DNA from 2 places in the Idiomarina sp. D18 genome. Region 1 is predicted to be linked to the other one. Evidence: predicted binding sites of a transcription regulator. Region 1 holds the regulator's gene; the other holds the start of a gene.

Region 1 (3,569 bases):
GTATTGCCGATCAAATCGCATGCTTTATTCCCGAAGGCGATGATATCGAGGATAGTTGGGAGCAAGCGCTACAGCTTCTTGAAGGTCAGCTCAATACCACCCATGACGATATTTTGACTCGTGGCGGTGCGGTCGCTTTAGTCGGGCCAACGGGTGTTGGTAAAACCACCACCATCGCCAAGCTCGCTGCACGTTATGCCCAGCGTCATGGATCTGACTCGGTCGCTTTAATCACCACGGACACGTTCCGTATCGGCGCCAGTGAACAATTAAAAGTTTATGGTCGTATCATCGGCTGCCCTGTAAAAATCGCAAACGATGCCAAAGAACTGGCAGATGCGATGCTGAGCCTGCGTGATAAGCGTCTGATTCTTATCGATACGGCGGGTATGGGCCAACGCGATAAGCGCTTGAGCGAACAGCTTGGACAAATTCTGCAGAATAAACGTCTCAGAATTCGTCCTTATTTGGTATTATCTGCTACAGCGCAGACACAAGTGCTAAACGATACCGTCAAGCAATTCAAAACACTGCCGCTAGCAGGGTGCATCTTTACTAAGCTAGATGAGTGCTTAAGCTTAGGTGAGAGTATCAGTGTTGCTATCGAACAAGGTCTCGCCGTCGGTTACTTGACTCATGGTCAACAAGTACCCGAGGATATCCGTGTAGCTGATGAACATTATATGGTGACCGAGGCTGAGCGCTTGTATGATAAAAGCATTTGTTCGAATGTGTCAGACATGCCAAAATCAAGTTGGCAGGCGGTCCAGTGATGGGCCTTAACGAATCAAGCATCAACCAGCAGTAAGAGTTAGAGCGCATGGATCAAGCAAGTGGCTTAAGAAAGATGAAACAGAGCAAAGTCAAAGTCATTGCAGTAACCGGTGGTAAGGGCGGTGTGGGTAAAACTAACATCTCTTTAAACATGGCGATTGCGATGGCCGAACAAGGCAAACGCGTATTGGTATTGGATGCCGATTTAGGTCTCGCCAATGTCGACGTGATGCTTGGGCTGCGCGTGCAAAAAAATCTTTCACATGTGCTCAGTGGACAAGCCGAACTGAGAGATATTTTGATTGAAGGCCCCGCCGGTATCAAAATCGTGCCCGCCACCTCCGGAACGCGCTCAATGATAGAGCTGAACGAGACTCAGCACGCCGAACTTATCCGCGCTTTTAGCGACCTACAAGGTGATTTTGATGTCTTGGTTGTCGATACCGCCGCCGGTATCGGTAACACGGTCGTACGCTTCGCACGCGCCGCGCAAGATGTATTACTTGTGGTGTGTGATGAACCGACTTCAATCACCGATGCGTATGCATTGATGAAAGTGCTCAGTAAAGAGCAGGACGTATTCAAATTTAAAGTGGTTGCCAACATGGTGCGTAATTTGCGCGAAGGGCAACTGCTATTCAATAAGTTGACTAAAGTCACAGATCGGTTTTTAGATGTCGCGATAGAATTGGCCGCCATAATTCCGTTCGATGACAATATTCGTCTGGCGGTACGCAAACAAAAACCGTTGGTCTTAATGCAGCCTCGGTCTCCCGCGTCATTAGCAATTAAAGCCCTTGCGCAGCGTGCGCTCGACTGGCCAGTGCCGGCGCAGCCTGGCGGGCATCTCGAATTTTTCCTTGAACAATTAATAGGATCGGCCGATAACGGTAAGAAGCAGGATGTTGCCAATGAATAAAGCGGCTGTTTACAGTGCCCATGCCGATAATCGCCAAGCGATTATCGAACAACACACGGGGCTCGTGAAGCGCATAGCTCATCACATGATGGCGCGTCTTCCCGCGAGCGTTCAGGTCGATGATCTGATCCAATCCGGCATGATTGGCTTACTGGAAGCAGCGCGAAACTTTGACAATAGCAAAGGAGCGAGCTTTGAAACCTTTGCGGGCATTCGTATTCGCGGCGCAATGTTAGACGAGATACGCCGTGGTGACTGGGCGCCGCGCTCAGTGCATCGCAATCATCGGCGCGTACTCGAAGCGATTCGACAGGTCGAGAACGAATCCGGGCGCGATGCCAAAGATGTCGAAGTCGCCGAAAAATTAGAAATGTCGCTTGAGGAATACCACGCCATTTTGCGCGATGTAAACTCGGGACGAATTATAGGAATTGAAGATCTAGGCGTCTCCGAAGATGCTATTATGCCTGAGCAAGTAACGGGTGCAAACTACGAGCCGCAGAAAGACGTTGAAAACGATGCCTTTCATCGCGCACTCGTCGAAACTATCTCGGGTTTACCCGAACGTGAAGCATTAGTGCTTTCGTTGTATTATGATGAGGAACTTAACCTGAAAGAAATCGGTGAAGTTCTCAGCGTGAGCGAATCACGCGTGAGCCAAATTCATAGCCAAGCAATGATGCGCCTAAAAACACGCATGCAGAGCTGGGTAGAGTAATTATCGTAGTAATCGAGAGCCCAAGTGGAGGGAGCTTTGGATAAAAACATGAAAATTCTTGTTGTTGATGACTTTTCAACAATGAGACGAATCATCAAAAATCTTCTTCGTGACCTTGGATTCACCAACATCCAAGAAGCTGACGATGGCAACACCGCATTACCGATGCTCCAACAAGGTGACTTTGATTTTGTCGTAACTGACTGGAACATGCCGGGGATGCAAGGTATCGACTTACTTAAGGAAATTCGTAAAGACGATGACCTCGCGCACTTACCCGTGTTAATGGTCACGGCCGAAGCCAAACGTGAGCAAATTATTCAAGCCGCACAAGCCGGTGTGAACGGCTACATTGTGAAGCCTTTCACCGCTGTAACGTTGAAAGAGAAGCTCGATAAAATCTTTGAACGTATCAGTTAGTGGGCACGGCTATGGTAAAACCATCAGCAAGCATATCGCTCAAGCAAGCGAAGCAATTGGTTGAGTGGCTTGAAGCGGGAGAGCAGTCTAAAGCCGATCAATGGCTAGACGATTTCCAGCAAGAGCATGATGACAAGTTGTTCACCTCTGTCGGGCAACTCACCCGAGACCTGCATGAAGCCTTGCAAGACTTCCAACTCGATCCGCGTATCATGCAACTGACACAAGACGATTTGCCCGATGCGCAGAACCGTCTGCAATATGTGATTGAAAAAACAGAAGACGCGGCTAACCGCACGATGGACGCCGTCGAAGCCTGCCTGCCCATGACGGATGAGATGCATCAGCGCGTGGAGCAAGTGATGCCTGCGTGGCAACGACTCATGAGCAACGATATTCAGTTAAATGAATTCAAAGAAATGTGTCATCAAGTCGATGCGTTAATGCGCGAATGTGGACAAAACATGCCGCAGATCCATGGTTTGATGACAGAAGTGCTCATGGCGCAGGACTATCAAGATATTACCGGTCAGATCATCCGTCGGGTGATTCAACTCGTAGAAGACGTTGAGAAAAATCTGATCGAGCTGCTCAAGTTGTTTGGTGAAGAGCAAAAATCTCAAGCTAAACAAAATGTAAAAGCAGTCGATAAGAATGCAGCAGAAGGACCGATCATAAACCCTGAGCAACGCGACGATGTTGTAGAAAATCAGGATGACGTGGACGACTTATTATCAA
Region 2 (3,569 bases), 420 kb from region 1:
GTGGCGCGGATCGCTTGATCATTGAATAGTGATGACAACGCTTTGGCGCTATCTTTTGCACACCAAGCTTGCTGTAATTCCCGTCCGCCCTTCGAAGCTAGGCCACCCCGCGGAAATGCCAAATACTGAATAGTAATGCCTTTATCAAGATAACTTCCCAAGTTGTGATGCAATTTCCGACAATAGCCACAGGTTGTATCGGTAAAAATAGTAATGGCATACTGTTGCTTAGATGATGGATAAACAATCATTTCATCTTGGTGTTCAGCCACTTTTTCTTTTCGCAATGCCTTTAATGCCTGCTCAGTTTCATTCAACGGTGCGCCCTCACCCAACTGATACAGGTTTCCGACTAGCAAGTGTTCACCATCAGCGGTCATGTAAACGATTCCCTGATTAGTGGACAGCTCATACAGGCCATCAATGCCCGCTGGCTTTATAGTTGAGATCTCGACACCCAAACGTTCCAATTTACTCACGTCTGGCTGTTGCTCAGCCAGTGCATTGACCGACAAAAACAAGAACGACACCGCAACGGCGCTAAGACTAGGAAACAACTTCATATTGACCTCGATTATCCTCGTGGATGGAACGTTGCATGCATTTGCTGCAAGCGCTCTTTTGCTACTTGTGTATAAATTTGTGTTGTTGACAGATCGCTATGCCCCAGCAACATTTGCAGTACCCTTAAGTCAGCGCCATGATTAAGCAAGTGAGTAGCAAACGCATGACGCAGTGTATGAGGCGACAAATGGCTATTGATCTGCGCCTGTTCGGCATAAGTTCGGATCCGATACCAAAAAGCTTGCCGCGTTAACAACGTCCCTCGCTGAGTAATAAACACCCAAGCCGACTGACGCTCGCTGAGGACTGGACGACCCGATTTCATATACCGCGATAGCCATTCGATAGCTTCCTCACCCAACGGCACTAACCGTTCTTTATCACCTTTACCGACAACGCGCACCAAGCCTTGTGCCAATGAGACTTGGTCATATTGTAACCGGACCAGTTCCGTTACTCGCAAACCGGTTGCGTACAATACTTCGAGCATCGCTCTATCACGCAAACCAATGGGCGTATCGACATCAGGTGCATCTAATAGGGACAACACATCGGATTCAGTCAGTGAGTGAGGTACTGCGGGGCTCATTTTAGGACGTTTAAGCTTAGCGATCGGATCGGTGGCAAACCAGCCCGACTTTATGGCGTATGGCGTCAGCTTTTTCATAGCACTCAAAAATCGTGATGTACTCCGCGGTGACAGACCCTGAGAACGACGCCAAAGCAAATAATCTTGCACGACCGCAGATGTTAACTGATGAAGACCCAATCTGTGTTGTGCCAAAAACTCGCAAAACTTCTTTAAGTCACTGCGGTAAGCTGCTTGCGTATTTTCACTCACACCGTGAGCAAGCCATAAATGCTCAACAAATTGCTCAATACGTTCTGCATCTTGTGGATGAATTTTCATGCCCATTCTTGTACTGACAACTGGAAAGATGTCAGCTTACATGAGCGGTTGCTGATCTTCTATACCCATCGACTGCAAAACATCGTACAAACGAGATGGGTTGGAGCGTCGCTGCGGCTGTGGCTTGACGAGCTTGCTACGTTGACGACGCTGTCTCGTTTGCCAATCCAAGTTTGCAATGAGCTCCAATGGTAGACGATTGGGCGACGCGTCTAAGACAAGAGGTTGCGGATTCAAGGCATCAACAAGGCGCTGCTGGGTCAGCTCAGACGCATCGTTATAAACGCCAGCCGGCAATTTATAATGACCGCCAGCATCCAGTGGGCGTGGTCGTGCAGCACCAATCCTTCGTTGCCAGTTCGGCTCGGGTGGTGTCATCCCTTCAACGGCAGGCCTATCACTCAGTGCCGATACCCAGTAAGCAAAAGTCGCGGCAAAACCGTCATTGATTGCTTCGTTGGCAAACGACTCTGCTGTTTTAACAAAGGAATCCAATTGTGGTTCTCGTACCACTTGCATTGCTAACTCCGCTGACTGACATATCAGTCATATCGGCAAAGTACGAGAAACAATGAGTTTTTTTAGTTTACCCTTTACAACAGAGTTCAGGTTGCTATCATACGCGCTCTTCTGATGGAGGGGTTCCCGAGCGGTCAAAGGGATCAGACTGTAAATCTGACGGCTCAGCCTTCGCAGGTTCGAATCCTGCCCCCTCCACCACTTCTTCTTATTAAGCGTTCATATCCAATACTATTTTTCCAAACGTTCGATTTTCGCGCATGTAGTCCATCGCTTCATTCACATCCGTTGCGGGCACCACTTGATCAATCATAGACATAACCCGACGCGCATTGAATGCGTCTCCAAATTCCGCCCACAATTCACTCAAAATGGCCCCCTTGCGTTCAGCGGAGAGTGCCCGGAGCGTTGAGCCGATGATACGTTGTCGCTTGATTAGCATTCGTCCAAAGTCGACCTGACCCTCACGTCCCCCCATTAAACCGATTAGCACGATGCGACCTTCGGTATTTAAAAAGCGTTGGTCTCGGGCAATAGAGTCACCGCCGATGGGATTCAATATCACGTCAATGCCTTCTCTCTCTATAGCGTTCCAGTCTCGCTCATGATGTCGATTTATCGACAAACTCGCGCCCAACTTTTGGCAAAAAGTTTGCTTTTCGTCAGTTCCTACCACCGCGACCGTACTAATTCCTTTCTCTTTGCATAATTGAAGTAGGGATGTGCCAACTCCTCCCGCTGCCGCATGCACCAGCACTCGCTCTGACGGTTTAACACGCGCCAATTGAAAAACATTGAGATATGCGGTCGCGAAAGTTTCCAACCAACCTGCTCCTTGCGCTTTCGACCACCCTTGAGGTAGCGGGAGTACTTGTTGTTGATCAACAATGACGTGCTGAGCATAACCCCCAGCGGCAAGCAAAGCGCAGACATCGTCCCCCACTGCAAAAGTATCCACTTGATCGCCAACAGCGATAATCTGACCACAACACTCGAGCCCGGGAATGTCTGACGCTCCCGGCGGAGGTGGATAGGCTCCTGCGACCTGCATTAGATCAGCGCGATTGATACCTGCATGACTAATTTCAATTTTTACTTGGTGAGCACTGAGTTCCTTTGATAGCTCCGCTTCATTCCACTCAATTTGCCCTTCTTTAATGGATGCTACTCTCATAATTTACTTATTTCCCTTTAAATTGCGCGTTAAACCGAGTAGAGACTTAACATAATTTATGTTTGACAGTATGCTGTCATTAATTCATCTATTAGTGTCTACGGTATGAGCGAAGTACTGGATTTATCGGAAAAACGTGTCCTAATCATTGAGGATCAAAAAGCCTTTCAAGTCATGTTGAAGGGGCTTTTGATTAATCTCGGTGCAAAAGAAGTCGACGCTAAACGAACCGGTGAAGCGGGCATTGCAGCCTATGCGCGTCGGCCCTACGACATTATGTTGGTTGACTACAATCTAGGCCGAGGAAAAAACGGTCGCCAAGTGCTCGAGGAGTTACGGCAGCGCGGTATGCTTAAGCCTGAAACGCTATTTTTTATCATCACTGGCGACAACACGCGACCA

Evidence for each region. The regulator FliA, encoded in region 1, starts transcription of late flagellar genes. The targets are predictions, from matches to a motif close to CTAAAGNTNNNNNNNNNNNNGCCGATA.
Region 2: a site for FliA is predicted at 2,024-2,050, ahead of AC3AP5_RS06730 (VC2046/SO_2500 family protein). Genes of this name have one in related genera too.

Annotation. Positions count from the first base shown of each region.
Region 1 covers NZ_CM173240.1:1,814,582-1,818,150, reverse strand. The annotation lists gene flhF (flagellar biosynthesis GTPase FlhF) at 1-773, shown strand, start outside; gene AC3AP5_RS08825 (MinD/ParA family protein) at 821-1,693, shown strand; gene fliA (RNA polymerase sigma factor FliA) at 1,686-2,411, shown strand; gene cheY (chemotaxis response regulator CheY) at 2,448-2,831, shown strand; gene AC3AP5_RS08810 (protein phosphatase CheZ) at 2,843-3,569, shown strand, end outside.
Region 2 covers NZ_CM173240.1:1,393,025-1,396,593, forward strand. The annotation lists gene AC3AP5_RS06720 (thioredoxin fold domain-containing protein) at 1-563, opposite strand, end outside; gene xerD (site-specific tyrosine recombinase XerD) at 575-1,474, opposite strand; gene AC3AP5_RS06730 (VC2046/SO_2500 family protein) at 1,511-1,993, opposite strand; tRNA gene AC3AP5_RS06735 (tRNA-Tyr) at 2,110-2,194, shown strand; gene AC3AP5_RS06740 (NAD(P)H-quinone oxidoreductase) at 2,205-3,167, opposite strand; gene AC3AP5_RS06745 (response regulator) at 3,273-3,569, shown strand, end outside.